One region of the Pseudonocardia sp. Ae331_Ps2 genome, then DNA from elsewhere that is predicted to be linked to it. Evidence: riboswitches for the same ligand, from Rfam matches in the RefSeq annotation. Region 1 holds a riboswitch; each other region holds the start of a gene.
The links. A riboswitch is a leader RNA that binds a small molecule or an ion and turns the genes downstream of it on or off. The one in region 1 is predicted to bind S-adenosylmethionine.
Positions count from the first base shown of each region.

Region 2: linked by a shared signal. The riboswitch ahead of thrC (threonine synthase) and the one ahead of Ae331Ps2_RS34315 (putative leader peptide) in region 1 are both predicted to bind S-adenosylmethionine.
Region 3: linked by a shared signal. The riboswitch ahead of Ae331Ps2_RS22110 (isopenicillin N synthase family oxygenase) and the one ahead of Ae331Ps2_RS34315 (putative leader peptide) in region 1 are both predicted to bind S-adenosylmethionine.
Region 4: linked by a shared signal. The riboswitch ahead of Ae331Ps2_RS00590 (aminotransferase class V-fold PLP-dependent enzyme) and the one ahead of Ae331Ps2_RS34315 (putative leader peptide) in region 1 are both predicted to bind S-adenosylmethionine.

Region 1 covers NZ_MCIM01000001.1:3,968,637-3,976,428, forward strand. Annotated here, with positions in the region: gene Ae331Ps2_RS19030 (ABC transporter permease) at 1-624, opposite strand, end outside; gene Ae331Ps2_RS34310 (putative leader peptide) at 1,111-1,188, opposite strand; gene Ae331Ps2_RS19035 (ABC transporter permease) at 1,366-2,241, opposite strand; gene Ae331Ps2_RS19040 (ABC transporter ATP-binding protein) at 2,252-3,052, opposite strand; gene Ae331Ps2_RS19045 (ABC transporter substrate-binding protein) at 3,081-4,175, opposite strand; SAM riboswitch class I at 4,778-4,872, shown strand; gene Ae331Ps2_RS34315 (putative leader peptide) at 4,878-4,976, shown strand; gene Ae331Ps2_RS19050 (LLM class flavin-dependent oxidoreductase) at 5,095-6,348, shown strand; gene Ae331Ps2_RS19055 (NtaA/DmoA family FMN-dependent monooxygenase) at 6,345-7,721, shown strand; gene Ae331Ps2_RS19060 (ABC transporter substrate-binding protein) at 7,718-7,792, shown strand, end outside.
Region 2 covers NZ_MCIM01000001.1:158,980-166,771, reverse strand. Annotated here, with positions in the region: gene Ae331Ps2_RS34100 (helix-hairpin-helix domain-containing protein) at 1-143, shown strand, start outside; partial or broken gene Ae331Ps2_RS34095 (ComEC/Rec2 family competence protein) at 593-2,359, shown strand; gene thrC (threonine synthase) at 2,603-3,871, opposite strand; SAM riboswitch class I at 3,878-4,031, opposite strand; gene holA (DNA polymerase III subunit delta) at 4,172-5,140, shown strand; gene rpsT (30S ribosomal protein S20) at 5,254-5,517, opposite strand; gene cynS (cyanase) at 5,688-6,152, opposite strand; gene lepA (translation elongation factor 4) at 6,387-7,792, shown strand, end outside.
Region 3 covers NZ_MCIM01000001.1:4,679,253-4,687,044, forward strand. Annotated here, with positions in the region: gene polA (DNA polymerase I) at 1-1,898, shown strand, start outside; gene Ae331Ps2_RS22105 (transposase family protein) at 2,027-2,851, shown strand; gene Ae331Ps2_RS34355 (putative leader peptide) at 2,991-3,062, opposite strand; SAM riboswitch class I at 3,517-3,609, shown strand; gene Ae331Ps2_RS22110 (isopenicillin N synthase family oxygenase) at 3,870-4,883, shown strand; gene Ae331Ps2_RS22115 (O-acetylhomoserine aminocarboxypropyltransferase/cysteine synthase family protein) at 4,880-6,163, shown strand; gene Ae331Ps2_RS22120 (alpha/beta fold hydrolase) at 6,160-7,011, shown strand; gene Ae331Ps2_RS22125 (ABC transporter substrate-binding protein) at 7,008-7,792, shown strand, end outside.
Region 4 covers NZ_MCIM01000001.1:115,998-123,789, forward strand. Annotated here, with positions in the region: gene Ae331Ps2_RS00560 (CNNM domain-containing protein) at 1-18, shown strand, start outside; gene Ae331Ps2_RS00565 (hypothetical protein) at 107-307, shown strand; gene Ae331Ps2_RS00570 (glycine--tRNA ligase) at 383-1,789, opposite strand; gene Ae331Ps2_RS00575 (antibiotic biosynthesis monooxygenase) at 1,994-2,323, opposite strand; gene Ae331Ps2_RS00580 (helix-turn-helix transcriptional regulator) at 2,430-2,807, shown strand; gene Ae331Ps2_RS00585 (Fur family transcriptional regulator) at 2,804-3,256, shown strand; gene Ae331Ps2_RS00590 (aminotransferase class V-fold PLP-dependent enzyme) at 3,266-4,624, opposite strand; SAM riboswitch class IV at 4,668-4,782, opposite strand; gene Ae331Ps2_RS00595 (hypothetical protein) at 4,856-5,524, shown strand; gene Ae331Ps2_RS00600 (DUF2795 domain-containing protein) at 5,596-5,973, shown strand; gene Ae331Ps2_RS00605 (hypothetical protein) at 6,012-6,428, opposite strand; gene Ae331Ps2_RS00610 (isoprenyl transferase) at 6,425-7,225, opposite strand; gene Ae331Ps2_RS00615 (hypothetical protein) at 7,279-7,641, opposite strand.

The DNA.
Region 1 (7,792 bases):
GCGCAGACCGACCAGGAACTGGGGCATCGCCGAGGGCAGGATCACGTGGCGGACCTGGCCGAACCAGCCGAGCCCCAGGGTGCGGGCGGCCTCGACGAGGGTCGCGTCGACGTTGCGGATCCCGCCGAACAGGTTCATGTAGAGCGGGAAGGTCACGGCGAGCGCGATGAGCGCGATCTTGGGTTCCTCGCCGATGCCGAACCAGATGATCAGCAGCGGGATGAGCCCGATGACGGGCACCGTGCGCAGCATCTGCACGGGCGCGTCGATCACGTCCTCGCCGCGGCGGAACAGCCCGGACAGGGTGGCGAGCAGCACGGCGGCGACGAGGCCGATCGCGATGCCGGACAGCACCCGCACGCTCGACACGGCCACCGCGCTCTGCAGCGCGCCGTCGGCCCACATCTCGGCGGCGGTGACCGCGACGGTCGCGGGCGAGGCGAGGACGTCGCGGGGGAGGATCCCGGTGCTCGACAGCACCTGCCACAGCGCGATGAGCACGACCGGGGAGGCGGTCTTGACCACCCAGCGGGGCACCCGGTCCGGGCCTCGGGTGTGGCGGGTGCGGAGGGTCTCGACCTCGGGTGGGGAGCTGGTGCGCTCCCGTTCGGAGGTGGTCGTCATGGGGGCTCCTGGGGCTCGGAGGGCATGCCCGGCCGGCCCGGGTCGCCGGTGCGGCTCGGGCGGTGCGGATGCCGGATGCGGATGCCGGACGCGGAGGTCCGGTGCGGAGGTCGGTGCCGGACGGACGTGGCGGTGTGGTGCGGGTGGGCCGTCGCCGGGCGGGTCGGGTGCGGGTGGGGCGCCGGCGGTGCCGGCACGCCGTGGCTCGACGCGTCGGGCGGTACGGCGGGACCGGTGCCCTCGCGTCGGCCGGTGGGGTCAGTGCTGCCGGGCGGTCCGGTGCCTCGGTGGGGCCGGTGCGGCGGCGCTGTGGGGAACCGCCGCACCGCCCCGGAACGAGGTGGACCCCGGCGGGAACCGTTCCGGTGGGCCGGGTGCCGGGCCGGCACCGCGGTCGTGGTTCGCCGGTGGTGCGGTCGCGGTCACCGTCGGGTGCCGCGGTCGGCCGGGCGGTGCGGTCGGCGGCGCGGCGCGGCGGGAGCGGTGTCAGGACCGACAGAGCGCCGACGCGACGCGCGCGAGGTCGATGTGCGCGCGCGTGGTCAGCGGAACCGGAACGGACATACGGTGACGGTAACCGGCCCGCGTCCGAAACCCAACCCCTGGAGTTGGGATTGGGGTCACGGCGTTTCGGCTGGTGGGAACGGTTCTGATCGCCCGTCCGGACACCTGGGCAGCACACGGCACGAGCGGGCCGTCCGTACGGGGTACGTCCGGACGGCCCGCTCGGGTACCGGCGGGTCAGACGGTGAGGGCGAGCCCCCGGGCCCGCAGCACCCGTCGCTCCAGGGGGCGGAAGACCAGCAGCTCCACCCCGATGCCGACGATGAGGATCAGCAGGATCGCGGCGAACACCTGGACGATGTCGTTCACGTCGGCGCCGTTCTTCAGGTAGGCGCCGAGCCCGACCCCCAGCGCCGGGCCGGCGGCGATGATCTCCGCGGCCATCAGCGAGCGCCAGGAGAACGCCCAGCCCTGCTTGCAGCCCGCGAGGTAGCCGGGCAGCGCCGCGGGGAGCAGCACGTAGCGGGCCATCTGGTAGCCGGTGGCGCCCAGCACCTGGCCCGCTCGCGGCAGGATCGGCGGCACCTGGTCGATCCCCGCCACCAGGCCGTTGGCGATCGAGGGGACCGAGCCGAGCAGTACCACGAAGAAGATCGTGGTGTTGGTCAGCCCGAACCAGAGCACCGCGGCCGGCACCCAGGCCACCGACGGCAGCGACTGCAGGCCGGTGAGCAGCGGGCCGATCGCCGACCGGATCACCGGCACCTTGGCGACCAGGACGCCGAGCGGGGTGGCGATCACCAGGGCGAGCAGGAAGCCGAGCGCGGCCCGGCTGATCGAGGTCCACAGGATCGACCAGATCTCGCCGCTGGCGACCGTCGCGCCGAACGCCTCGGCCACCGCGCCCGGTGCGGGCAGCTTGTACTCCGGCGTGATCGCCGAGGCCCAGACGATCTGCCAGACCAGGACGATCAGGGCGAGCGCGACCAGCGGTGGCAGCCAGGTCCGCAGGAACCGCTGCCACCACGGGGTGGTGCGCTCGACCGGGGTGTCGAGGGCGTCGAGCCCGGCGACCGCGGCGGCGGAGTCCCGGTCGTTGTCGACGACCGTCATCGAGGAGTCCTCACGCGGCATGGCTGGTGATCACCTGCCGCAGTCGTCCGGTGATGTCGTCGTGCAGCTCGGCCTGGGCCTCGGCGTCGTGTCCGTCGGCGGGCACCGACCATTCGCGGACCACGGTGCCGGGACGCGAGGACAGCAGCACGACCCGCTCGGCCAGCCGGACCGCCTCGCGCACGTCGTGGGTGACGAACACGATCGTCGTGCCGGTGGCCCGCCAGACCCGCAGGAGCTCGCCCTGCAGCACGTCTCGGGTGATCGCGTCGAGTGCGGCGAACGGCTCGTCCATCAGCAGCAGCCCGCCGGTGCCGGGCTCGTCGCCGAGTCCGGTCGCGGCGGCGAGCGCCCGGGCCAGCGACACGCGCTGGCGCATGCCACCGGACAGCTCGTGCGGCCGCTTCCCGCCCACGCCCTCCAGCCGGACCAGGGTGAGCAGCTCCTCGGCCCGCTCACGCCGGGCCGCCCGGCCGTGCCCGGCGAGCTTGAGCGGCAGCTCGACGTTGCGCAGCGCGGTCAGCCACGGCATGAGCGCGGCCTCCTGGAACATGAACGACGGTCGGGCGGACCCCACCGCGACCTCGCCCGCGGTCGGCTCGTCGAGCCCGGCGAGCAGGTTGAGCAGCGTCGACTTGCCGCAGCCGGAGGCACCGAGCACGCAGACGAACTCGCCGTCGCCGACCCGCAGGTCGATCCCGTTGAGCGCGGTCACCGCCCCGGGGCCGGTGCCGAAGGTCTTGGCGACCCCCGACAGCTCCACGGCCGTGTCGCGGGCCGGGGGGCGCCGGGTGGTGAGGTCGACGGTCATCGGTGGTTCCCCTCGTCGGTCGGGATGGTCAGTTCGCGGCGGCGAGACCGGCCGGGTCCACGGCGGCCTCCCCGGAGCTGGTGCGGACCGCGTCGATCGCGGTCGGGTCGAGGAAACCGGTCAGGTTCGCCTCGCTCTGCGCGATGCCGGCGGTGACGGAGTCCTTCGCCAGCTGCGGGAAGGTCGAGGCGAGCGGGTCGGTGTCGAAGGACAGCTCGGTGAAGGCGCGGTCGAGGATGTTCGCGGCCAGGGGCTTGCCGGTGATCTCGCCGATCGCGGCGTTGGACACGGTCTTGGCCTGCGCCGGGTCGCTGCGGATGAAGGAGATGGCGGCCTGCTCGCCGCGCAGGATCGCCTCGACGGTCTGGGGGTGCTGCTGCAGGAACTCGGTCCGGGCGATGACGACGGTGGTCGGGAACTTCCCGTCCGGCCACAGGGCCTTCTCGTCGACCAGCACCTTCGCGCCGGCGTCGACCAGGCGCGAGCTCCACGGCTCGGGCAGCCACCCGCCGGCGAGCTTGCCCTGCTTGAACAGGTCGAGGGTCTGCGGGTTGTCGATGTTCTGGACGGTCACCGCGTCCGGGCCGTCCCCGATCGGGAGGTTGTTCTCCTTGAGCCAGGTCTTGAAGGCGATGTCCTGGGTGTTGCCCAGCTGCGGCGTCGCGATGATCTTGCCCTTGAGCTGCTCGGGCGAGGTGATGTCCGGGCTGGTCACCAGCTGGGCCCCGGCCGAGGTGGAGCCGGCGACCAGACGCACCGCCTCGCCGTTCGACTTGGTGAAGGCGTTGATCGCCGGGCCGGAGCCGATGAACGCGACGTCGATCGAGCCGCCGAGCAGGGCGTTGACCTGGTCCGGGCCGGCGTTGAAGGTCTGGGTGGTGAGCTTCGTGCTGCCCAGCTCCTTGGCGAACAGGCCCTGCTTCACCCCGACCAGCGCGGGGGCGTGGGTGATGTTCGGGAAGTAGCCGACGCGGACCTCGGCGGCGGGGGAGGTGGCACCTGCGGCGGTGGTGCTCTCGGCGGCGCGGGAGCAGCCGGCCATGAGTCCGAGCGCGGTCAGCAGCGCGAGCAGGACGGCGGCGGTGCGCACCCGGGAGCCGGGGCGCAGGACGTGCGGGGACATCGCGGGACGGGGTCCTTCCGTGGTGGGCGGCGGGCGGTCGGGACGACCACGGCGCGCCGGGTCCGGCCGGCCGGGACGGCGTGCCGGGATGCGGGACGGGTGGCGGGCCGGACCGGTGTCCGGCGGGCGATCCCTGTTCCGGCGGATGCGTCGGACGCCGGACGTGTGGCGTTACCGTCCGCGGAAGAGCGTTACCGTCCGCGGAAGAGCGGGGACCGGTACGGCTCGGTCAGCGACAGAGCTCGCTGTAGGCGGGGGCGCGCCGGCTCGGCCAGAACGGCTCGAGGCCGGTCGGACGCACTGGCACCGCGCGCCGTGCGGCTCGGGCCGGCTGGTGGGGGGAGGGCTCGGTCGCACCCCCTGCGAACCGGTGGGGGCGCGAGGGCCTCCGTCGGCTCGTCGTCACCCGACCAGGGTGCGTCGTGGTCACCTCTCCGGACAACCTGGTGTCCACCCCCCAGGAAAGCGACCGGCTTGTCCGGACAGGTCGAGCCGGTTAGGCGTCCCGATTCCGCCGGTCGGGAGCTTCGGTGCGGCGGGCATCACTGGGCCGGCTCCGCGGGTTGACACCATCGGGCACGGGCTCCCTACAGTCGGGGTGCACACCATCCGGAGCGGCCGAGAGACCCGGCTCGACGACGCCGCAGCAACCCCCCGCAGCAGCGGGTGCGGGTGCTCCAGCCGGGTTCGATGGAGGAGATCATGCGGTCGATCGCGGAGCAGGTGCGCGGCGCGCACCACCCTCGGTACCGGCGCCACGTCGACCTGATGCGGGTGGCCGGCGCGACCTGTCGGGCCTGACACCGCCCCGTCCCGCGCTGCGCGTCGCCCGCCGGCGCCCCGTCGGCGGTGGCGTCCGCCCCCCCGTGACGTCCCACCCGTTCCGTCGCGCCCCGTGCGACGAGGAAGCGATGCCCTCATGTCCACAACGGACACCTCAGGCCGGCCGCTGCACCTGGCCGTCGCGCTCGACGGCGCCGGCTGGCACCCCGCCGCCTGGCGCGAGCCCGGCGCCCGGCCCGGCGAGCTGTTCACCGCGCGCTACTGGGCCGACCTCGCCCGCACCGCCGAGCGCGGGCTGCTCGACCTGCTCACGATCGAGGACGGGTTCGGCCTGCAGTCCGGGGACCACCTCCACGGGGCACAGCGCCGCACCGACCGGGTCCAGGGACGCCTCGACGCCTCGCTGGTCGCCGCCTTCCTCGCCCCGCTGACGTCGCGGATCGGGCTGGTCCCGACCGTCACCACCACCCACACCGAGCCGTTCCACGTCGCGTCCGCGCTGGCCACCCTCGACCACGACAGCCACGGCCGTGCCGGCTGGCGGGTGCAGACCTCGGTCCGCGCCGACGAGGCCGCCCACTTCGGGCGCCGCACCGTCCCCGGGCTGCGCCGCGCCGACCTCGACACCCCGGCCGGCCGCGCGCTGGTCGCCGAGCTGTTCGGGGAGGCCGCCGACGTCGTCGAGGTCGTGCGCCGGCTGTGGGACTCCTGGGAGGACGACGCCGAGATCCGCGACGCGCTCACCGGGCGCTTCGTCGACCGCGACAAGCTGCACCGGGTCGACTTCGCCGGGGAGCACTTCGGCGTCGCCGGCCCCTCGATCGTGCCGCGTCCGCCGCAGGGCCAGCCGCTGGTCCTGTCACTGGCCCACGGCTACGAGCCGGCGTTGCTCGCCGCCCGGGTCGGCGACGTCGTGGCCACCACCCCGCACGACGCCGACGACGCCGCCCGCATCGTCGCCCAGGTCCGCTCCGCCGAGGCCGCGGCGGGCCGCACCGCACCGCCGCTGCGCATCCTCGGCGACGTGGTCGTGGTGCTCGCCGACACCCAGCGCGCCGCCCGCGAGCGGCTCGCCCGGCTCGACGCACTCGACCCGCTCTCCTCCGACGCCGCGATCCTCGCCACCACCCCCGCCGGGCTCGCCGACACCCTGCTGTCCTGGCGCCGCGCCGGGCTCGACGGTTACCGGCTGCGCCCGGCCGTCCTGCCGACCGACCTCGACGCCGTCGTCGACGGCCTGGTCCCCGAGCTGCAGTCCCGCGGCGCGTTCCGCACCGCCTACGGCGAGACCACCCTGCGCGAGCGCTTCGGGCTGCCCAGGCCCGCCAGCCGCTACGCCGCCGGGGCCGTGTCCGCCGTCGTCCCGACCTTCTCCGGAGCCACCGCATGAGCAACAGGAAGCAGATCGTGCTCGGCGCCTACTTCCCGGGCGTCAACCACGACACCGTCTGGAGCGACCCGGCCTCGGGCAGCCACATCGCCTGGGAGTCGTTCGAGCACTGGGCGCGCACCGCCGAGCGCGGGCGCCTCGACCTGCTCTTCCTCGCCGAGGGCCTGCGGCTGCGCACCCGCGGCGGGGAGATCTTCGACCAGGACGTCGTCGGACGCCCGGACACCTTCACCGTGCTCGCCGCGCTGGCCGCGGTCACCGAGCACATCGGTCTGGCCGGGACGATCAACTCCACCTTCAACGAGCCCTACGAGCTGGCCCGCAGGTTCGCGACGCTGGACATCCTCTCCGGCGGGCGCGCGGCGTGGAACGTCGTCACCAGCTCCGACGCCCCCACCGGCGAGAACTTCCGCCGCGGCGCCTACCTCGGCCACCACCAGCGCTACGAGCGTGCCGGGGAGACCCTCGCCGCGGTCCGGGCGCTCTGGGACTCCTGGGGTTCCGACGCCGTCGTCGCCGACCCCGCGTCGGGCACCTTCCTGCGCGACGGCCACGTCGGCGACTTCGCGGTCTCGGGCAACCAGTTCGACATCGCCGGGCGCTTCACCACCCCGCGCAGCCCGCAGGGCCACCCCGTCGTGCTGCAGGCCGGCGAGTCCCCGGCCGGTCGCGACTTCGCCGCCGCGTCCGCCGACGCGATCTTCTCCCGGTACCAGAAGTTCGACGAGGCCCGCGCCTTCTACGACGACGTCAAGGCCCGGGTCCGCAAGGCCGGCCGCGACCCCGACGAGGTGCGGATCCTGCCCAGCGCCGGCGTCGTGCTCGGCGACACCGACGCCGAGGCCCGCGAGCGTCACGAGTACATCCACGACCAGCAGGTCGACCCGTGGACCTCGATCGTGCTGGCCGAGATGGTCTGGAACCGCGACCTGTCCGGCTACGACCCGGACGGGCCGCTGCCCGACGTCGAGCCCACCCCCGAGGCCCCGAAGTGGATCGAGGGCCGGGCCCCGCTGACCCAGGACGCGCACGCCACGGTCGCCGCCTGGCGCGAGCTCGCCGATGCCCACGGGTACTCGCTGCGCGAGACGGTCAAGCACGTGTTCGACCGCGCCGTGTTCGTCGGGACCCCCGAGCACGTGGCCGACGAGATCGACCGCTACGTCCAGAACGACGCCTCCGACGGGTTCATCCTCGGCTCCCACGTCAGCCCGTCCGGCCTCGACGAGATCGTCGACCGGGTGGTGCCGATCCTGCAGGAGCGCGGGGTGTTCCGGACCGACTACACCCCGGGCGCGACGCTGCGGGAGAACCTCGGTCTCGCGCACCCGTCGCGGTTCGGCGAGCGCCACACCCCGGCTGTGACGGCGTGAGCCGCCGGTTCGGGTCCGGGCGGGGCGTGACCGCCGGCCGCTGCGCGGTGCTGCTCGCCGCCACCGCGCTG
Region 2 (7,792 bases), 3.8 Mb from region 1:
CCGGCGTCGGCCCGGTCACCGCGAAGAAGATCATCGACTGGCGCAGCGCCAACGGGCGCTTCAGCCGGGTCGAGCAGCTGCGCGAGATCGACGGCATCGGCGAGCGCCGTTTCGCCCAGCTCCAGGAACTGGTGCGGGTGTGACCCGCGCCGGAGCCCGCCGGCCCGAACCGGTGCCCGGGGAGCGCGACGACGAGCGTGCGGAGCAGCAGGAACGTCCCGCCCCACCCGACCTGCGCCTCGTCCCGGCCGCGCTCGCCACCTGGGCCGCCGTCCTCGCCGGGCTGCTCGGCGGCACCGCGGGCGGGATCACCGCCGCCGTCCTCGCGGCGCTCGCCCTGACGGTCACGCTGCTCCGTGCCCGGACCAGCGCCCGCGCCGCGGCGCCGTCCTCGATCGTGCTCGCCGCGGCCGGGTGCGCGCTCGTCGCGGCCGTCCTGGGCACCGTCCACGCGGCCGCGCTGGCGTCGCACCCGCTGCGCGGGCCCGCCGACCGCGGCGCCGCCGCCGAGGTCCGCGTCCGGCTCACTGACGACCCCCGGATCCTGCGCAGCACCACCGGTGGTGGCGACGAGTCCGGCGCCGCCCGGGCGATGGCGCTGGTCCCCACCGAGCTCGTCACGGCCACCGTCGGTGGCGGTCGGGCGACCACCGGCGGGAAGCTCCTGCTCCTGGCCCCGGCAGCGGAGTGGACCGGGCTGCTCCCCGGTCAGGAGGTCTCCGCCGCCGGGCTGCTCATGCCCGCACAGCGTCCCGACCTCACGGTCGCCGTGCTGAAGGTCCGCGGCGCACCGCAGGACGTGACCGCGCCGCCGTGGTGGCAGACCGGGGCCGGGGCCCTGCGCGACGGCCTGCGCGACGCGGCGGTCGCCGCACTGCCCGAGGCACCGGCGGGGCTGCTGCCCGGGCTCGCGATCGGGGACACCCGCGCCCAGCTCGCCGAGACCGAGCAGGACTTCCGGACCGCGGGGCTCGCGCACCTCACGGCCGTCTCCGGCGCCAACGTCGCGATCGTGACCGGGGCGGTGCTGCTCCTGCTGCGCCTGTTCCGGACCGACCCGCGGATCGCGGCCGCGGTGGCGATGGTCGCCCTGGTCGGGTTCGTCGTGCTGGCCCGGCCGTCGCCGTCGGTGCTGCGTGCGGCGGTGATGGGCGGGGTCGTGCTCATCGCGTTCGCCGCCGGCCGGGCGCGGTCCGCGGTGCCCGCGCTGGCAGTGGCCGTGCTCGGCCTGCTGCTGGCCGTCCCCGCCCTGGCCGTCGACGCGGGTTTCGTGCTGTCCGTCGTCGCCACCGGTGCGCTGGTGCTGCTCGGGCCGGGGTGGACGGCGGCGCTGCGACGGCGCGGGCTGCCGTCCGGGCCGGCCGAGGCGCTGGTCGTCCCGGTCGCCGCGGCGCTGGCCACCGCGCCGGTGATCGCCGGGCTCAACGGGGGAGTCGGGCTGGTCACCGTGGTGGCGAACCTGCTCGCGGCGCCCGCGGTCGCCCCCGCGACGGTGCTGGGCGTGCTCGGTGCGGTGCTGTCCGCGGTGAGCCCGGCCGCAGCGTGGTGCTGCGCCTGGCTGGCGGGGCCGTTCGTGTGGTGGCTGGTCGTGGTCGGGGACCGGGCCGCCGCGGTGCCCGGTGCCACGGTGCCGTGGCCCGCGGGCGCGGGCGGCGCGCTGCTGCTCACCGGGGTGCTCGTCGTGCTGCTGGCGATGGGCCGGGTGCCGCGCCTGCGGGCGCTGTTGCTGGCGCTGCTGGTCGGGCTCCTCGTCGTCCTCGTCCCGACCCGGTTCGCCCCGCCCGGCTGGCCGCCCACCGGGTGGCGGATGGTGGCCTGCGACGTGGGTCAGGGCGACGCGCTCGTCCTCGCCACCGGCACCCCGGGGCACGCCGTCCTGGTCGACACCGGGCCGACGGACGACGCCGTCGACACCTGCCTGGACCGGCTCGGGGTCCGGGTCCTGGAGCTCGTGGTGATCACCCACTTCCACGCCGACCACGACGGCGGCCTCGCCGGCGCGCTGCGCGGTCGGGCCGCGGGCGGGATCGCCGTCGGGCCGGTGCGGGAACCGGCGTCGGGGCTGCGCGAGATCACCCGGCACGCCGAGCGGGCCGGGGCTCCGGTGGTGGGGCTCGTTCGCGGGATGGAGCTGGGGTGGCCGGAGCTGCGCCTGCAGGTCCTCGGCCCGGTCCACCCGCCCCTGACGGTCGACGGCGGCGACGGGACGGCGGTGAACGACATCTCGCTGCTGCTGCGCGCCACCACCCCGGCCGCGACGATCCTGCTGACCGGCGACGCCGAACTGGCGGCCCAGGACGACCTGCTCCACTCCGGGGTCGACCTGCGGGCCGAGGTCCTGAAGATGCCCCACCACGGGTCCCGCAAGGTGGTCCCGGACCTGATCACCGCCGTCGCGCCGCGTGCGGCGGTGATCAGCGTCGGCAACGGCAACAGCTACCGGCACCCCAACCCGGAGCTGGTGGACCGGCTGGCCGGGGCGGGCGTCGTCGTCGCACGCACCGACCGGTCCGGTGACCTGGCCCTGACCGGCGACGACCCGGCCGGGCTGACGGTGGTCGCGCGTGGCGACCCCCGTCCGGCTCCCGGCCGGCGGGGCCGGTCAGCCCCGGTTCGCCAGCGCCTCGCGGACCGCGGAGGACGTCGACGGCACGGTCGCCGTCGGGCCGACCTCGCCGGAGACGGCGTCGAGGGTCTTGAGCCCGTCACCGGTGATCATCAGGACGGTCCCGGCGTCGGGGTCGAGCGCCCCGGCCTCGAGCAGCTTCTTGGTGGTCGCGATGGTGACCCCGCCCGCGGTCTCGGCGAACACGCCCTCGGTGCGGGCCAGGAGCCGGATGCCGGCGACGACCTCCTCGTCGGACACGTGCCCGACCGAGCCGCCGGTGCGGCGCACCGAGTCGAGGACGTACGGACCGTCGGCCGGGTTGCCGATCGCCAGCGAGCGCGCGATGGTGTCCGGCTTCTGCGGCTGGATCACGTCGTGACCGGCCTCGAAGGCCCGCGCGACCGGCGAGCAGCCGGTGGCCTGGGCACCGAACACGGTGTACGGGGTGGGCTCGACCAGACCCAGGGTGCCGAGCTCGGTGAACCCCTTGTCGATCTTGGTGAGCTGGGAGCCGGATGCGACCGGGACGACCACCTGCTGCGGGAGCCGCCAGCCGAGCTGCTCGGCGACCTCGTAGCCCAGGGTCTTCGAGCCCTCGGCGTAGTACGGGCGGACGTTGACGTTCACGAACGCCCAGTCCTCGTGCTCGGCGGCCAGCTCGGTGGCGAGCCGGTTGACGTCGTCGTAGTTGCCGTCGACGGCGAGCAGGGTGCCGCCGTAGACCGCGGTGGTGACGATCTTCGCCTGCTCCAGGGAGGACGGGACCAGCACGACCGAGTCCCAGCCGGCGCGGGCGGCCGCGGCGGCCACGGCGTTGGCGAGGTTGCCCGTGGAGGGGCAGCACAGCACCGAGAAGCCGAGCTCACGGGCGGCGGCGAGCGCGACGGCGACGACGCGGTCCTTGAACGAGTGCGTCGGGTTGCCCGTGTCGTCCTTGATCCAGATCTTGCGGACGCCAAGCGCGCGGGCCAGGTTGTCGGCCTCGATCAGCCGGGTCAGGCCGGGCTCGGTGTTCGCGTGCTGCTCGACGGTCGAGGGGACCGGCAGCAGGTCCTTGTAGCGCCAGATCGACTTCGGGCCGGCCTCGATGGAGGCGCGGGTGACCGTCGGGAAGTCGTAGGCCACCTCGAGGGGGCCGAAACAGCGCGGACACGCGAACTCCGCGGCGAGCGGGGTCTCGTGGCGGCACTCGCGGCACGCGAGAGCGCGCGCGGAGCCCAGGTCGTAGGCAGAGGTGGTTTCGGGCGCAGCAGTGAGAGTCACGAGATCTCCTCATCTGTCCCGCCGGAGGTGGCGGGCCGGAATTGGCACCGTGTTCGTCGACGTCCTCGCCGCGCGGAAGGCGCAGGTCTGGGCGGATCGTCGTGCGACGCCGGTTGCCGGGGCTTCAACGGGCCGTTCCCTCTGCCCCTCTGGATGAGCCATATGCGGTTGTGGTGCTCCGGACGCCGAGCGCCGGAATCGACGACGACGGTACGCGAACGGGGCACCGCACCGCCAGACGAGGTCGTCGTGCCGGGACGCGGCTCACCCGTTGTCGGGGGTGTGGGCCACCATGGGGGTGTGAGCAGCACGAGCGAACCGGGCCCGCTGCAGCTGGTCGTCGGGGACGAGGAGTTCCTGGCCGAGCGGGCGGTGTCCGACCTGGTCCGGCGCGCCCGGCAGCGCGATCCGGAGACCGAGCTGCGCCGCTTCCGCACCTCCGAGGTGGCACCCGGCGAGCTCGCCGGGCACCTCAGCCCCTCGCTCTTCGCGGAGGGCAGGGTGATCGTGCTCACTCATGGCCAGGATGCGAACAAGGACATGACCGCCGCCCTCGCCGACTACGTGAAGGACCCGGCCGACGGGATCGTGCTGGTGGTCCAGCACGCCGGGGGGGCGAAGGGCAAGGCGGTCCTGGACCTGATGCGCAAGGCCGGGGCGCACACCGTCACCTGCAACCGCATCACCCGCGCCGACGAGCGGTCGGACTTCGTGCGCGACGAGGTGCGTCGCCACGGCGGCACCATCACTCCCGGTGCGCTCGCGGTACTGGTCGAGGCGGTCGGGTCGGACCTGCGGGAGCTGGCGGCTGCGGCCGGGCAGCTCGTCGCGGACACCGGCGGCGCCGTGGACGAGGCCGGGGTGCGGCGCTACCACCGCGGCCGGGCCGAGTCCTCCGGCTTCGCGGTGGCCGACGCGGCGGTCGCGGGGGACCGGCGGGCGGCGATGGAGGCGCTGCGGTGGGCGCTGGTGCTCGGTGTCCCGCACGTCCTGATCGCCGACGCGCTCGCGGACTCGGTGCGCACCCTGGCCAAGGTCGGCTCGGCCGGGCGGGGCGACCCGAACCGGCTGGCCGGTGAGCTGGGCATGCCTCCGTGGAAGATCCGTAAGGCCCAACAGACGGTCCGGCAGTGGCGTCCGGAGCAGCTCGCCGTCGCCATCGCGGCGACCGCCCGGGTGAACGCCGACGTCAAGGGCGTCGCCGCGGACGCGGGGTACGCGTTGGAGCGGGCCGTGCTGGCGGTCGTGTCCGCCCGCACCCCGCGCTGAGCCCCGCGCCCGCAGCACGCGCACGGGCTCCGGCCCGGGGGCACGACAGGTCCGGAAACACGACGACGGCGCCACCCCGATGGGGCGGCGCCGTCGTGGGGAACCGGGGTGGCTCAGGCCTGGACGTCGTTGAGACGCTTGGCCAGGGCCGACTTGCGGTTCGCTGCCTGGTTCTTGTGGATGACGCCCTTGCCGGCCGCCTTGTCGAGGGCCTTGGCCGCCTTGCGCTGCAGCTCCACGACGTTGTCGGCGCCGGAGTCGGCGGCCTCGCGGAAGTGGCGGATCGCGGTCTTGACCGACGACTTCACCGACTTGTTGCGCTGCCGGCGCTTCTCGTTGGTCTTGACACGCTTGATCTGCGACTTGATGTTGGCCACGTCTGCCTCTGGTCTTCCTGCCTGCTGGTCGGCTGGTCTTGTGTACGTCCGGGTCCGCTCCGGCGGCACCGAACAGCATCACTGGAGAGAGGGTCCAGGCCGTTTCGGGCGAGCACGCCGAGCGCTCGACGCACAAGGTTACCAGCGGCGTCCTCGCCCCCTGTTCCGGGTCACCAGACGCGGTAGGGCAGGAACTTCCCGTTCAGCGTGATCACGGCCCGGTCGCCCTTCGGGTCGGCGACGCGCTGCAGGTCCAGCTCGAAGTCGATCGCGGACACGATGCCGTCGCCGAACTCCTCGCGGACCAGCTCGGAGATCGTCGTGCCGTACACCTGCACCATCTCCGAGAGGCGGTAGACCAGCGGGTCGGTGAGGTCCACCGCGGCCGCGCCGCGCTCCGGCGGGAGGGTGAGGGCGTCGACGACGTCGTCGTCCAGGTCCAGCAGGGAGCCTGCGGCCTCGGCCTGCTCGCGGGTCAGCGTCTGCTGCCCGAGCAGGGCCGAGGTGGACCACTCCAGCGAGCGGCCCAGTGCCTCGGCGATCTTGTCCCAGGTCAGGCCCAGCTTCTTCTTCCGGGCGAGCACGACACGCGCCGCGCTCAGCCGGTCGAGCGGGGGGACGGGGGTGACCGACACGGTGACTCCTCCGGGTTGGGGACTGGGCTCCTGGCCGTTCGATCGTGCGCGATCGGCCGCGTCGGGGCAACGCGGGGACGCCCGGCGTGAACAGCGTGTGACGACCTGCGGTGCCACCACGGCGGCCGCCCGGCCCGACATGGGACGATGGGTCCCAGTGCCCCGAGCCCCGAGTGCCCTGAGCACCCGAAGTGCCCGAAGCCCCACGCATGAGCGAAAGCCGAGTACAGCCGAGTGACGACGTACGCCGACCGCACGTTCACCCCGCCGGAGCGCATCCGGAACTTCTGCATCATCGCCCACATCGACCACGGGAAGTCGACCCTGGCCGACCGGATGCTGCAGGTCACGGGGGTACTGAGCGATCGTGACGCCCGGGCCCAGTACCTGGACCGGATGGACATCGAGCGCGAGCGCGGCATCACGATCAAGGCGCAGAACGTCCGGCTGCCGTGGACCGCGAAGAACGCCGACGGCGTCGAGACCGAGCACGTGCTGCATCTGATCGACACCCCGGGCCACGTCGACTTCACCTACGAGGTGTCCCGGGCGCTCGAGGCGTGCGAGGGCGCGATCCTGCTGGTCGACGCCGCGCAGGGGATCGAGGCGCAGACCCTGGCCAACCTGTACCTGGCCATGGAGAAGGACCTGCACATCATCCCGGTCCTCAACAAGATCGACCTGCCTGCCGCGGACCCGGAGCGCTACGCCGCGGAGATCGCGCACATCACCGGCTGCGAGCCGGAGGACGTGCTGCGGTGCAGCGCGAAGACCGGTGAGGGTGTGGAGGCGGTGCTCGACGCCGTCATCGCCCAGGTCCCCGCCCCGGTCGGCGACGCCGACGCGCCCGCCCGGGCGATGATCTTCGACTCGGTCTACGACACCTACCGCGGCGTCATCACCTACATCCGCGTCGTCGACGGGAAGCTCTCGCCGCGCGAGAAGATCAAGATGATGTCCACCGGCGCCGAGCACGAGCTGCTCGAGATCGGCATCGTCTCCCCGGAGCCCAAACCGTCCGACGGCCTCGGCGTCGGCGAGGTCGGCTACCTCATCACCGGGGTGAAGGACGTCCGCCAGTCCAAGGTCGGCGACACCGTCACCTCCAAGCGCAACGGGGCCACCGACCCGCTGACCGGCTACCGCGAGCCGCAGCCGATGGTCTACTCCGGGCTCTACCCGATCGACGGGTCGCAGTACCCCGACCTGCGCGAGGCGCTGGACAAGCTGCAGCTCAACGACGCCGCCCTCACCTACGAGCCGGAGACCTCGGCCGCGCTCGGCTTCGGCTTCCGCTGCGGCTTCCTCGGCCTGCTGCACCTGGAGATCACCCGCGAGCGCCTCGAGCGCGAGTTCGACCTCGACCTGATCTCCACCGCGCCCAACGTCGTCTACCAGGTCACCACCGACGACGGCGAGGAGATCGAGGTGACCAACCCCAGCGACTGGCCGGTGGGCAAGGTCGCCGAGGTCCGCGAGCCGATCACCAAGATCACCATCCTGGCGCCGTCGGAGTTCGTCGGCACCATCATGGAGCTGTGCCAGAGCCGGCGCGGCCAGCTCGGCGGGATGGACTACCTGTCCGAGACCCGCGTCGAGCTGCGCTACACGATGCCGCTCGGTGAGATCATCTTCGACTT
Region 3 (7,792 bases), 710 kb from region 1:
TGCTGCGCGAGCGGCTGTTCTCCACGCTGTCCTCCGCCGAGCCCGAGGCCGAGTCCGTCTTCGAGGTCGCCGGCGAGGTCGTCGCCCCCGGCGCGGTGCGGGCCTGGCTGGACACCCACGCCCGCGACGGCCGTCGCGTCGCGGTGAGCTTCGCCGGGGTCACCGGCCCGATCGCCGGGCGCGACCTCGACGGGATCGCGCTCGCCGCGGGTGAGCCGACGGTCGAGCAGCGGGCCGCCGGCGCAACCGCGGGCGTCCCGGCCGCCGGCTACCTCGCGCTGACCGGCCTCACCCCGGACGACGAGGCGGCGCTGGGCGACTGGCTCGCCGACCCGTCCGTGCCCAAGGCCGCGCACGACGTGAAGCCGGTGCTGCACGCGCTGCGTGCGCGGGGCTGGACCCTGGGCGGGCTGACCAGCGACACCGCGCTCGCCGCGTACCTGGCCAAGCCGGGGCAGCGGACCTTCGACCTGGCCGACCTCGCGCTGCGCTACCTGCGTCGCGAGCTGCGCACCGAGGAGCCCGCCGACGGTCAGCTGTCGCTGCTGGGCGGCGAGGAGGAGGCCGACGCCCGGGCCGCCGAGCAGGAGATGCTCGCGGCCTCGGCGATCGCCGAGCTCGCCGACGCCCTCGACGCCGACCTCGCCGAGCGGGGCGGCAGCGAGCTGCTGGCCGACCTCGAGCTGCCGCTGGCGTTCGTACTGGCCGACTGCGAGGCCGCCGGGATCGCCGTCGACGGCGAGACCCTGTCCGACCTGGAGTCCGACTTCGGCACCCAGGTCCGGGAGGCCGCGCGGCAGGCCTACGAGGTGATCGGCAAGGAGATCAACCTCGGCTCGCCCAAGCAGCTGCAGGTCGTGCTGTTCGACGAGCTGGAGATGCCCAAGACCAAGCGCACCAAGACCGGTTACACCACCGACGCGGACGCGCTGGCGAGCCTCTACGCGCAGACCGAGCACCCGTTCCTGCAGTTCCTGCTGCAGCACCGCGACGCGACCCGGCTGAAGGTGACCGTCGACGGGCTGATGAAGTCCGTCGCCGAGGACGGCCGGATCCACACCACGTACTCGCAGACGATCGCCGCGACCGGCCGGCTGTCCTCCACCGACCCGAACCTGCAGAACGTGCCGATCCGCACCGCCGCCGGGCGCCGGATCCGGGACGCCTTCGTGGTCGGGTCCGCGCCGGACGGCACGCCGTACGCCGAGCTGCTCACCGCGGACTACAGCCAGATCGAGATGCGGATCATGGCGCACCTGTCCGAGGACGCCGCGCTGATCGAGGCCTTCCGCTCACAGCACGACTTCCACGCCGAGACCGCCGCCCGGGTCTTCGGCGTCGCGGCCACCGAGGTGACGCCCGAGCAGCGCGCCAAGATCAAGGCGATGAACTACGGCCTGGCCTACGGGCTGTCGGCCTACGGCCTGTCCGGGCAGCTGCGGATCTCCACCGAGGAGGCGAAGGGGCTGATGGACGACTACTTCGCCGGGTTCGGCGGAGTGCGCGACTACCTCGCGGGAGTCGTCGACCAGGCCCGCAAGGACGGCTACACCGCCACCATCCTCGGGCGGCGGCGCTACCTGCCCGACCTCACCAGCGACAACCGTCAGCGCCGGGAGATGGCCGAGCGGATGGCGCTCAACGCCCCGATCCAGGGCAGCGCCGCGGACATCATCAAGGTCGCGATGCTCGGGGTGTACCGGGCGTTGCAGGCCGAGGGGCTGCGCAGCCGGATGCTGCTGCAGGTGCACGACGAGCTGGTCCTCGAGGTCGCCGAGGGTGAGCGCGAGGCCCTGGAGGCACTCGTTCGTCGGGAGATGGCGGCCGCGGCGGACCTGTCGGTGCCGCTGGAGGTGTCGGTCGGGTCCGGCCGCAGCTGGGACGCCGCGGCGCACTGAGGTGTTCTCAGTAGCGGGGTGGCAGGTCGTGGCGACACGCCGAGGGTGGTGAGATGAGCGGGAACGGGGCAGGACCCCGGTAGATCGGTTCGGTCCAGCACAGATCGACACCGTCACCGAGGTCCTGCATGTCTGATCCTGTCACCTACACCGCTGTCCTCCCGATCGGGGAGCGCACCGTGGCCTATCTGGCGCGGCTCCTGGTCCTTCAACGCCGTCGACGTGGCACCCGGCGGCGGGCGTTGACCCCGTTCGCCCAGGCAGTGCTGGTGATCCGCTGGTTCTGTGATGCTACCCGGGTCCGATGTTTGGCCGGTGACAACGCGATCAGCACTGCAACGGCCTACCGTTACCTGCACGAAGGCATCGACGTCCTCGCCGCGGCCGCACCCGGCCTGCACGGAGCCCTGCTCGCCGCCCGCACAGCCGGGCACACCCACGTGAATCTCGACGGCACCCTGATCGCCACCGACCGGTGCCGCGCGCTCGGCCTCACCCCCGGGGTCGACCTGTGGTGGTCGGGCAAGCACCGCCGCCACGGCGGGAACATCCAGGTCCTCACCGCACCTGATGGATGGCCGCTATGGACCAGCGACGTGCGGCCGGGCCGCGAGCACGACACCCGCTGCGCCCGTACCCACCCCGGGCTGCTCGAGGGCCTGGCCGCGTTCACCGACGACACCCACGCCGCGCTGGGCGACCTCGGCTACGAAGGCGAAGCCGACCGGCTCACCGTGCCCATCAAACCCGTCCCCGGCCGCGGGCAGACGGTCAACCAGCGCACCGTCAACACCCTGCACTCAGCCCTTCGTGCTCTGGCCGAACGCGGAAACGCCCTGCTCAAGACCACCTTCGCCGCGTTGCGGCGAGTCACGCTATGTCCCTGGCGCACCGGCGCGATCACCGCAGCTGCGCTCGTACTACTCCACACCGAGTACGACCGCACGACATGATCAACCCGCTACTGAGAACACCTCAGTGAGCGACCGTCACGAGAAGTGTCGGCCGAGATGGGGGTATCAGCAGGCAGCGGCCAGAGAAGGCGGCTCGCGCCGCAGGCCGGTCAGGCTCTGCGGGAACAGCTCGGAAAGATCAACAGACCGAGGAGGAGACGCGACAGAAATCGACGTGTGCGCGCGATGTCAGCGGCAGTCGAATCGTCACGCCGCGACGCTAACCGACGCGCAGTAGTTGGGGCAACCGTCGAGTATGTGCGGCGCGCCTCACCTCGATTCGGTGAAGCTGTTCCGGTGATCGGGCTTCCTGTTCGGTCGGAGTCACCCGAAGATCGGCAGCGGGTATCGCTCTCGGATCACGGGTACCTCGCGGGCCGGGACGGCGACGAGCCACGAGAACTTGTCGGGCGCACCGCGGGTGACAGCGTGACTGCGCGGATGGCACCTCGACGCCCCGGAGGACACGGGATGGTGGGACGGGTCGTCGTGGTCGGGGGCGCCGCGCGGCACCGCTGGCGAACTCACCGCACTCGCGGAGCGGCTGGGAGGGATGTCGGCACGTGGCCGGCTGGCCTGCCGTCCGGACGTCTGCGCCGTTCAGCGAACGGGTCTGTGGGCGGGATCGGCTTGACATCGGGTGCGGCGCGGAGGTTGGGTGAAGTCGTCCATCCAGAGCGGCCGAGAGAACCGGCTCGACGACGCCGCAGCAACCACGTCCCCACGGGCGCAGGTGCTTCCGCCGGAAGCGATGGGGGAGCCGTGCGCCAGTGGATCCGGGGTGTCTGGTCCCGGCGTCGGCACGTGGACTACTGCCGGACGGGGACCGCGCTCTGTCGGTGAGGACCGACCTCGACCCGCCCGTCCTCGGCGAGCTGGTCGTCGCCGAGGTCGCGCACCGCCCGGCCGCCGCGCGGTCCGTTCTGCTGCGGACCCCGCGGGTGCGTCCGGCTGTCTGACTCGTTCCCGTCCTGCCGATCTGTCGACAGACCGGCGGGACACGACACGTGAGGTCGCCATGACCGACACCCTCCCCGTGATCGACCTCTCCCGCTTCCGCGCCGGCCCCGGCGAGCGTGCCGCCGTGCTCGCCGAGCTGCGCTCCGCGGCGCGGGAGGTCGGCTTCTTCTACGTGACCGGACACGGAGTCCCGGACGAGGTCACCGCCGGGATCGACGCGCTGGCGCGGCGCTTCTTCGCGCTGCCCGTCGAGCAGCGGCTGGAGATCGAGAACGTGCACTCGCCGCAGTTCCGCGGTTACACCCGCACCGGTACCGAGCACACCGGCGGCACCGCGGACTGGCGCGAGCAGATCGACATCGGCCCCGAGCGGGAGCCGGTGACCCAGGGCCCGGGCGACCCGGACTGGGTCCGGCTGATCGGGCCCAACCAGTGGCCCACCGCGCTGCCGGAGCTGCGCGAGACCGTGCTGACCTGGCAGGCGGAGGCGCTGCGGGTCAGCCGCGAGGTGCTGCGCGCGCTCGCCGCCGCGCTCGGGCAGGACGAGGGCTACTTCGACGCGTGGTTCGACGAGGAGTCCTCCCTGCACGTCAAGATCGTGCGGTACCCCGGGCGCCCGGAACCGGACTCGGACCAGGGCGTGGGTGTCCACAAGGACTACGGCTACCTCGCGCTGCTGCAGCAGGACGCGGTCGGCGGACTGCAGGTCGAGGGCCCGGACGGGCGCTGGATCGACGCCACCCCGGTCCCCGGTGCGTTCGTGGTCAACATCGGCGAGATGCTGGAGATCGCCACCCAGGGCTACCTGACCGCGACCCGGCACCGGGTGGTCAGCCCGCCGGTCGGGGTGGACCGCTTCTCGGTGCCCTTCTTCCTCGGCCCGCGGCTCGACGCCGTCGTCGAGCCCCTGGAGCTGCCCGCCGAGCTGGCGGCGCAGGTCCGCGGGGTCAGCGAGGACCCGGACAACCCGCTGCACGCCCAGTTCGGGGAGAACGCGGTCGTCGGATGGCTGCGCTCGCACCCGCGGGTGGCCGAGAAGTACTGGTCGGACGTGCTGGCGAGGCGCGCGTGACGTCGTTCGCCACGAGGCAGCTGCACGCGGGGGCGGTCCCCGACCCCGCCACGGGCGCCCGGGCGGTCCCGATCTACCAGACCACCTCCTATCGCTTCACCGACAGCGCGCACGCCGCGGCCGCCTTCGCGCTCGAGGACCTGGAGAGCCACGCCTACACCCGGCTCTCCAACCCGACGACCGCGGTGGTGGAGGAGCGGCTGGCCGCCCTCGAAGGGGGCGCCGCGGCAGTGGCGGTGAGCAGCGGGCAGGCGGCGACGTCGCTGGCGCTGCTGAACCTGGCCCGCGCCGGGGACCACGTGGTCGCCGCGGCGAGCCTCTACGGCGGCACTCATACCCTGCTCTCCTCGACCTTCGCCGACCTGGGGATCTCGGTGACCTTCGTCGAGGATCCCGACGACCTCGACCAGTGGCGGTCCGCGATCACCGCGCGGACCCGGGCCCTGTTCGGCGAGAGCATCGGAAACCCGCTGGGCAACGTCCTGGACCTCGCCGGGGTCGCCGCGGTCGCCCACCAGGCCGGGCTCCCGTTCGTCGTCGACAACACGGTGCCCACCCCGTACCTGCTGCGCCCGATCGAGCACGGGGCGGATGTCATCGTGCACTCGACGACCAAGTTCCTCGCCGGACACGGGACCGCGATCGGGGGGATCGTGGTCGACTCCGGGCGGTTCGACTTCGGCCGCCATCCCGACCTCTGGCCGGGGCTCACCGCACCGGACCCCACCTACGGCGGCCTGTCCTTCCACGCGCAGTTCGGTCCGCTCGCCTACGCCCTGCGGCTGCGGACCCGGCTGCTGCGCGACCTCGGTCCCGCGCCCTCGCCGTTCAACGGGTTCCTGCTGCTGCAGGGGATCGAGACCCTCGACCTGCGACTGGCCCGGCACGTCGAGAACACCCAGGCCGTGGCCGAGTTCCTGGAGGCGCACCCGGCGGTGGAGGCCGTGCACTATCCGGGTCTGCCGTCGAGCCGCTGGTTCGAGGCCGGTCGCCGGTACCTGCCCGCGGGCGCGGGCGCCATCGTGGCGTTCGAGATCCGCGGGGGCCGCGAGGCGGGCGCCCGGTTCGTCGACGGGCTGCGGCTGTTCACCCACCTGGCGAACATCGGTGACGTCCGCAGCCTGGCCATCCACCCGGCGTCGACCACCCATGCCCAGCTCGACCCGGCGGCCCAGCTCGCGAGCGGGGTCACCCCCGGCCTGGTCCGACTGTCGGTGGGCATCGAGGGGATCGCCGACCTGCGGGCGGATCTCGAGCACGCTCTGGAAGGGCGAGAATGAGCACGACGGTCGTCTGGCACCAGGAGTCCCGGCTCGCGGGTCGGCGGGGTGAGCTGCACGTTCACCGCTGGTCGCCCGCCGAGAGCCCGCGGGCGGTGCTGCTCCTGCTGCACGGGCTCGGCGAGCACGCCGGGCAGTACGCCTCGCTCGCCGAGACCGCCGCCGGGGAGGGGATCGAGACCTGGGCCCCGGACCAGGCCGGACACGGTCACAGCGCGGGGGTCCGGGTGCTCGTCGAGTCGGTCGACTACCTGGTGGCGGATGCCGAGACCGTCCTCGCCGAGGCGCGGCGCAGCAGGCCCGGGCTGCCGGTCATGGTGGTCGGGCACTCGCTCGGCGCGGTCGTGGCGGCCCTGCTCGTCGGCGAGATCCGGGGCCGCGGACGCGCCGACCCGGCCGCGGACGTGGCCGGGCTCGTGCTCACCGGATCCGCGCTGCGCGGCGGTCCGAGCCTGCCGCCCGGGATCGACCCGTGGCTGCTGCGCAAGGACCCCGGCGAACTCGTGCGCGATCCGGACCAGGCCGCGCGGGTGCGAGCGGACCCACTGGTGTGGGCGGGCGGGCTGCGCCGCGAGACCCTGTCCGCGCTGGTCGCGGCCACCGCCCGCACCGCGCCGCTGCTCGCCGAAGGCGCGCTCGACCACCTGCCGGTGCTGCTGCTGCATAGCGAGGCGGACGACCTCGCCCCGGTCGCGGGCGCGCGTGAGGTGGCGGCCGCGCTGCCCCGCGGGCGGATCGTGACCTACCCCGAGGACCGGCACAACGTGCTGCACGAGCTCGACCGCGCGACCGTCCACGCGGAGCTGCTGCGCTTCGCGCACAACCTGATCGGAGCATCGCCCGCATGAGACTGGCCCGACTCGTCCCCGCCGCGGCTGCCGTGCTGCTGCTCGCCGCCTGTGGTGGTGGGCCCGCCGAGAGCGCGGCGCCGAGCACGGACACCACCGTCGACGTCCGACTGGTGCTGGAGCCCACCAGCCTCGACCTGACGACGGTGTCGGGCGCGGCCCTCGAGCAACTGCTGCTCGACAACGTCTACCAGGGACTGCTCACCCGCTCGCCCACGGGCGAGGTCGTCCCGCTGCTGGCGCGGGAGGTGCAGACCTCGGCGGACGGGCTCACCTACACCTTCCCGCTGAAGCCGAACCTGACCTTCGCCGACGGCTCCCCGCTCACCGCGGCGGACGTCGTGTGGTCCTACCAGCGGGTCCTCGCGCCGGACTCGAGGAACCCGAACAAGAAGGACTTCGCCGCCGTCGCCGGGGTGTCCGCCCCGGACCCGAACACCGTGGTGCTCACCCTGTCGAAGCGGGACGCCAACCTCACCTACGCGCTCACCAACCGGGCCGGCGCGGTGTACAAGACCGGCACCGACCCGGCGAGCCTGGCCGCCACCACGAACGGCAGCGGCCCCTACACCGTCGCGCAGTGGAACCGCGGCTCCACGATCACCTTGGCGCGCAACGAGAACTACTGGGGCGAGAAGGCCAAGGTCGCCTCGGTGGTGCTGCACTACATCCCCGACCCCAACGCCGCCAACAACGCGCAGCTGACCGGTGAGACGGACGTCGAGACGGCGGTCCTGCCGACCCTGGTGAGCACCTTCGCGGGCCGCGAGGGGCTGCGCGT
Region 4 (7,792 bases), 3.9 Mb from region 1:
CTGCCGGAGCCGGTGTAGGAGCACTCCCCGGACCGGGTGCCCGAGCTGCGCCCGGTCCGGGACCGCCCTACCCTGGGTCGCCTCCCGATCACCCACGGAGGTTGTGATGACCGCTCCGACGCTGCGCCCCGCCGATCTCGACGAGGCGGCACTGGCCAGGCTGAGGCAGCTCGAGGACCGCATCGGCGGCCCGCTCGTGGCCTACCGACCCGAGTCGCCCTACGCCACGCTGTCCGCCGAGCAGCTGGAGGAGGTGCGCCGCACCGAGGCCGAGCTGGGCGTGCAGCTGCTGGCCTACCGGCGCTGACCCCCTCGACGACGAACGCCCCCGCCCGGGATCCGGGTGGGGGCGTTCGTGGCGCGGGTTGGTCCCAGCGTCGTCTCAGCAGCCGAGCAGGCGCGTCGCCAGGTAGGTCTCGACCTGGTCGAGGGCGACCCGCTCCTGCGCCATCGAGTCGCGCTCGCGGATCGTCACCGCCTGGTCGGTGAGGGTGTCGAAGTCGACCGTGATGCAGAACGGGGTGCCGATCTCGTCCTGGCGGCGGTACCGGCGGCCGATGGCGCCGGCGTCGTCGAAGTCGACGTTCCAGTTCTTCCGCAGCTGCGCGGCCAGGTCCTTCGCCTTCGGCGACAGGTCGGCGTTGCGCGACAGCGGCAGCACCGCGGCCTTGACCGGTGCGAGCCGGCGGTCGAGCTTCAGCACGACGCGCTTGTCCACACCACCCTTGGCGTTGGGCGCCTCGTCCTCGGTGTAGGCCTCGATCAGGAACGCCATCATCGACCGGCCGACACCGGCGGCGGGCTCGATCACGTACGGCTTGTAGCGGGTGTCGGAGGCCTGGTCGTAGAACGACAGGTCGACGCCCGAGTGGTTCGAGTGCGCCGTCAGGTCGAAGTCGGTGCGGTTCGCGATGCCCTCGAGCTCGCCCCACTCCTGGCCGGTGAAGTTGAACCGGTACTCGATGTCGACGGTGCGCTTCGAGTAGTGGGAGAGCTTCTCCTTGGCGTGCTCGTAGTGCCGCAGGTTCTCCGAGGAGATGCCCAGGTCGGTGTACCAGCGGGTGCGCTCGTCGATCCAGTACTGGTGGATCTCCTCGTCGCTGCCGGGCTCGACGAAGTACTCCATCTCCATCTGCTCGAACTCGCGCGTGCGGAAGATGAAGTTGCCCGGGGTGATCTCGTTGCGGAAGCTCTTGCCGATCTGGCCGATGCCGAACGGCGGCTTCTTGCGCGAGGTCGTCTGCACGTTCAGGAAGTTCACGAAGATGCCCTGCGCGGTCTCCGGGCGCAGGTAGTGCAGCCCCTCCTCGGACTCCACCGGGCCGAGGAAGGTCTTGAGCATCATGTTGAACTCGCGGGGCGCGGTGAACCGGCCGCGGGTGCCGCAGTTCGGGCAGGGGACCTCGGAGAGGTCGTTCTGGTCGGCCTGCTCCGGGTCGCGGCCCTTGCGCTCGGCGAACTCCTCGGCGAGCTGGTCGGCGCGGTAGCGCTTGTGGCAGGACTCGCACTCGACCAGCGGGTCGGAGAAGGTGCCGACGTGGCCCGAGGCGACCCAGGTCTGGCGCGGGAGGATGACCGAGGAGTCCAGGCCGACGACGTCGTCGCGGCCGGTCACCATGCTCTTCCACCACTGGCGCTTGATGTTGTCCTTCAGCTCGACGCCGAGGGGCCCGTAGTCCCACGCCGACCGGGTACCGCCGTAGATCTCACCGGAGGCGAAGACGAATCCGCGCCGCTTGGTCAGCGCGACGATGGTCTCGATCTTGGCTGAGGTGGGCTTGCTGGCCACTGGCGGCGCTCCAGAGAAGGTGGTTCGGAGGTCCCCGGATACGGGGCATCCCAGATTACCGACCCGCCATGTATCCCCACTCCCTGCCCCTGCCCCCCGACCCCGCCGCGGTGGCTCCGCCCGACCGACCTCGCACAGGTTCCTGCGACCTCGCACCGTGTGCAACGGCTGCGAGGTCGCAGGACGGTGCGCGAGGTCCGAGGGTCAGCTCAACAGGCTGGGGTGGTGGACGGGCGCGGCGCCGGGGGTCACGGTCACCAGGGACTCGTAGGTCGCCTCGGTGGTCGTGTCGGCCTCGGCCAGCAGCGGGTGCACGTGCTCGCGGACCTCGAACGGCCCCAGGGCACGCCGGTAGGCGTCGACGGAGTCGAAGCGGACGGTCAGGACCCACTGCCCGGCGTCCTCGATCGCCCGGCCCGCCTCACCCCCGCGGAAGCCCGGCCGGGCGGCGAGGAGTTCCAGGGCGCGGGCCACACGCGCGGTGAACGCGGCCTCCTCGGAGGGAGACACGCGGAAGCGGCAGACCAGCAGCACGGCGCGACGATAACGAACACGCCTACCATGTCGGGTGCGGCCTGTACGGCACAGCAGCGCCGGAGGGTGTGGCCGCCGCCTCCGGGGGAACGGACGGGTCCACCACATGTCTGCCGCAGCCCAGACCACGCACGCACCGGGAGCCGGCCCGGGCGCGGACGACGACCACCACCCCGCGCCCGAGCCGGGCCCGACCCGCGACCCGCGCACGCTGGCCGCCGCGGGCGACCTGCTGCGGGCACTCGCCGCACCGGTCCGGATCGCCATCGTGCTGCAGCTGCTGGAACACTCGCGGTGCGTCCACGACCTGGTGGACGCGCTCGGGGTCACCCAGCCCCTGATCAGCCAGCACCTGCGGGTCCTCAAGGCCGCCGGGGTGGTCGAGGGCGAGCGGAAGGGCCGCGAGGTGCTGTATTCGCTGGTGGACGACCACCTGGCGCACATCGTGGTGGACGCCGTCGCCCACGTCGAGGAGGACACGTGACGGAGACGACCGGCCGGACGACCGCGGCGGCGGTCACCGAGCGGTCCACCGCCGGGCCGCGCGGCATCCGCGCCACCCGGCAGCGGGCCGCCGTCACCGCGCTACTGGACCGGCTGGACGACTTCCGGTCCGCCCAGGAGATCCACGAGGAGCTGCGGCGCGCCGGCGAGGGCATCGGCCTGACCACGGTCTACCGGACCCTGCAGACCCTCGCCGACGGCGGCGAGGTCGACGTGCTGCGGGTCGCGTCCGGCGAGGCCGTCTACCGGCGCTGCGAGACCGAGCACCACCACCATCACCTCGTGTGTCGCCGGTGCGGCGCCGCCGTTGAGATCGAGGGGCCGGCGGTCGAGTCCTGGACCGAGTCGGTCGCCCAGAAGCACGGCTTCACCGAGGTGTCGCACACCCTCGAGATCTTCGGCCTCTGCGGCCGCTGCTCGGCGGGCTGAGGCCCGGGCTCAGTCCCCGCAGCCGGGGACGGCGGGCAGCTCCCGGTCGCGGGCGAACGGGTCCGCCGGGCGCGGGTCCGGGGTCGGCGCCCACCGGCCGTCGACGAGGGCGTAGGTCCAGGCCGGGCCGCGCCGTGCCAGATCGGTCAGCGCGTCGACCAGCCGGTCGACGTCGGAGGAGCCGGTGCGCAGGCCCAGCGACGCGCGCACGGCGTCGCGGCCGCCGGTGAGCCGCGCCAGCAGCGGGTGGGCGCAGAACCGGCCGTCGCGGACCCCGATGCCGTACTCGGCCGACAGCGCCGCCGCGACCAGCCCGGCGGGCAGCTCGCCCAGGGTGAACGAGACGGTCGCGGTGCGGTCGCCCGCGTCGTCGAAGCAGGACAGGGCCCGCAGGCCGGGGACCGTCGCCAGGCCGGCGTGCAGACGGTCGGCGAGCTCGCGCTCGTGGGCAGGCACGATGTCGTCGATCAGCGGGTCCAGGGTCCGGCAGGCCGCGCCGAGTGCGGCGGTACCGAGGACGTTCGGGGTGCCGCCCTCGTGCCGCTGCGGCGACGGCAGCCACTCCGTGACCGTGCCGCCGCCCGGGCCGTCGGCGACGGACACGGATCGGACCGCTCCCCCGCCCGCGACGTGCGGTTCGGCGGCGTCGAGCCAGTCCCGGCGGCCGACGAGGACCCCGGCGCCGTAGGGCGCGTAGAGCTTGTGCCCGGACAGCGCGACGTAGTCCGCGTCCCACCCGGCCAGGTCGACGCGCCGGTGCGGGGCGAGCTGGGCGGCGTCGACGCACAGCCGGGCACCCGCGGCGTGCGCGATCCGCGCGATCTCGGCGACCGGGAGGAGCTCGCCGGTCACGTTGGACGCCCCGGTGACCGCGACCAGCGCGGCGTCGGGACGGGCGGCGAGCTCGGCCCGCAACGCATCGAGCGTCGAGGCAAGGGTGGCGGCGGCGGGCACGACGCGGTGCTCGCGGTCGCGCCAGGCCAGCAGCGTCGCATGGTGCTCCAGGTCCAGCGTCACCACCGGGCCGGGGACGGCGCGGGCGAGCAGGCCGAGCGCATCGGTGGTGTTGCGGGTGAACACCACGACGTCGTCGGCGCGGGCCCGGACGAACCGGGCGACGTCGGCGCGGGCGTTCTCCACGAGCGCGGTGCAGACCTTCGAGGTCCAGCCGGCGCCGCGGTGCACGCTGCCGTGGTACGGCAGCACCTCGGCGACGTGCGCGGCGACCGGCTCCAGCGCCGGCGCGGACGCGGCGGAGTCGAGGTCGCAGTAGCGGGCCCACCGGCCGTCGACGAGCGGGACCGTGAGGTCCGCACCGACGACGCGGGGCAGGGCGTGCTGGACGGGACGTGGCAGGGCGAGGGTCATGATCGGGCCTCCGGCCGATCTCGGGGACCCGGCGTGGCGCACGGATCCGCGCTTGCCGACTGCGGGTGTCGCGTCGGCCCGGTCATCACCCGGGGCACCCCACCGCGGAGGAGGGTTGCCGTCCAGCGAGCCGGGGCTTCGCGCTGGCACTCGTGACCTTCGGCGACGAAACTAGCAGACCGTCTCAGATGGAGACACGTGAGCATCGCCACCCCGGATAGCGTCTGACCGATGACGGACACGCACCCCGCGCCCACCACGGTCCGGCGGATCGACGTCCCGGAGTCCGGCGAGCTGGCCCAGCTCGCCGCCGTCTTCGAGGACCTGCAGTACGTGCTGCGCTGCTGCGAGCACCTGGTCACCGCCCTGGGCGGACCCGAGTCCGGGCCGGTGCGGGTGGACGCCGACCCAGCGCTGGTCGAGGCCCTGTGGACCGGCGCCCTGATCGGCTACGTGCGGTGCTTCTCCGGCCGGACGAAGACGCTGACCACCGACGACCTGACGTCGCTGGAGCTCGACGGGGACGTCAGCGGGTTCCACGACATGGTGTTCAAGCTCCGCGACCACTACGCCTCCCGGCACGTGAACCCGCGCGAGTCGTACTCGATCGGCGTGGCCCAGTCCAACGACGGGACGCCCCGGGGCGTCGCCGTCGTCTCCACCCCGCGCCCGCTCGTCGACGAGACGACGGTCCGGCTGCTCGGCCGGGTCGCCTACAGCCTGTCCGGCCTGGTGGACGCCCGGATGAAGAAGTCCCAGAACGACGTCCTCGGCGTCGCGCACGGGATGACCGCGGGCCAGCTGGCGGGGCTGCCGCTGGTGCACCTCGACGGCAGCGGCGAGGCGGCCCCGGAGGACGCGGTGACCCGGGACGGCACCGCGGACGGCCCGGGGAACTGATCCCCGCCGGATGCATCATCCGGCGCACAGCGGCTACCCGGTCGGGACACATCCCGACGAGAGGTGACCTCATGACCACTCGCACGACGACGTCCGACGCCGTCCGCACCGCCCTGCACGGCCTGGAGTTCCCCGCCGGCAAGGACGACCTGGCGTGGACCGCCGAGCGCAACGAGGCCGACGCCGCGACGGTCGAGGCCCTGCGGGCGGTGCCGGCCGAGGAGCACTACGCCTCGATCGCCGCCGTGGTGGCCGCCGTGGACCTGGCCGACGACGACCCGGCGCGCCAGACCTCGGGCGACACCGCGGACGAGTCGGCCGAGGAGACCGAGCAGCTGCGCGCGCAGCGGCGCACCGAGCACACCCGTCCCGGGCTGTCGGAGTCCACGAAGGACGTGGACCCGGTCAACCCGATCGCCGAGGAGCTCGGCACCAACCGCAAGAAGTGACCCGCGCGGCCGGGGCGGGCACCGCCCTGGCCGGCCGGTCAGCCGCCGACGAGCTCGGCCCGCATGCTCGACGCGGAGGACACGACGAGCATGAGCAGCGTCCCCATCGGACCCTCGCCCAGCCCGGCCGCGGGGAAGGCGTAGCGCAGCGTCACGTCCCAGCCGCGCTCGCCGCGCACCACCCGGGGCGTGCCGAACAGGCCCTCCCCCACCCCGAGCCCGACCCGTCGCGGCACGTCGTGCTCCGGGTCGGCGGAGTCCGGCAGGTCCCACGCCACGACGCAGGTCAGGTTGAGGACGGGCAGCCCCTCCTCCAGCTCCGTCCCCTGCACCACGCACAGCACGCCGCCGTGGGCGAAGGTCAGCGCGCCGTCGTCGTCGGCGGTGACGTCGTGGAACCGCTCCAGCGCACCCTTCGCGGTGGCGAGCATCCCCGTGATCACATCGGTGGTCACGGTGTCACCCCCGTCGCGGCGTCGCCCGTCGCGGCGTCCACGGCCCCGCCGAAACGCCGGTCCCGGCGTGCGTAGATCTCGATCGCCTGCCATATGTGGCGCCGGTCGAAGTCCGGGAACAGCGTGTCCAGGAAGACCATCTCGGCGTAGGCGCTCTGCCAGAGCAGGAAGTTCGAGGTCCGCTGCTCCCCCGAGGAGCGCACGAACAGGTCGACGTCGGGCATGTCCGGCTCGTCGAGGTGGCGGGCCAGCATCCGCTCGTCGATCTTGTCGGGGTTGATCCGGCCCTCGGCGGCGAGCCGGGCGATCTGGCGCACCGAGTCGACGATCTCGGCGCGGCCGCCGTAGTTGACGCACATGGTCAGATTCAGCACGTCGTTGCCGCGGGTGCGCTCCTCGGCGATCTCCAGCTCCTTGATCACCGAGCGCCACAGCCGCGGGCGGCGGCCCGCCCAGCGGACCCGGACCCCCATCGCGTCCATCTCGTCGACGCGGCGGCGGATGACGTCGCGGTTGAAGCCCATCAGGAACCGGACCTCGTCGGGGCTGCGCCGCCAGTTCTCGGTGGAGAACGCGTACGCCGACAGCCAGCGCACACCGAGGTCGATGCAGCCGCGGGCGACGTCCATCAGCGACGCCTCGCCCCGCTTGTGCCCCTCCGTGCGGGGCAGACCACGGGCGTTGGCCCAGCGGCCGTTGCCGTCCATGACGAGGGCGACGTGGCCCGGCACCAGCTCCGGCGGGATCGCCGGGGGCCGGGCACCGGACGGATGCGGTGCGGGAGGCTGGAACGGCACGTCACCGACCCTACGTCGGGGCCGATGGCCGGGCTCGGCCGCGGTGGTCGGGCTCAGTCGCGCTGGTCGGGCCGGGGCCAGGCCGGCACGGCCGGGTCCTCCAGCCGCTCGATGGTCTCGCGCAGCCGGCGCATCCCGCGGTGCCCGTGGACCCGGTCGACCTCCGACAGCGGTTCGGACTCGTCGGGCCGGATCACCGGCAGCATCGGGATGGCCGGCCAGGCGCCGTCCTCGGTGCGGGCCCGGACCTGACGCATCGCACGGGTCGGCCCGTCCTGCGGGGACTCCGGCATGACCTCGGTGCGGGCCGGGAGCTGCTGGGTGGGCGGCACCGGGATCCGCTGCGTCGCGGCCGGGAGACGATGGGTGCGAGCGGTGTGGTCGTCGTCCGGCGGCGGTGTGTGGGGTCGGTTCACGACTGCCTCTCCGACGGGGCTGGGGTCCCCTCGATCACAGGAGGATAACGAGACCGCGCAACCGGTTGCCTGTCCTGAGCGACGTTCACCCGGTGGAGTCGGCGGAAGCGCCGTGCGCCGCGACCGGCGGCACCGCGGCGGGCGGCGCACC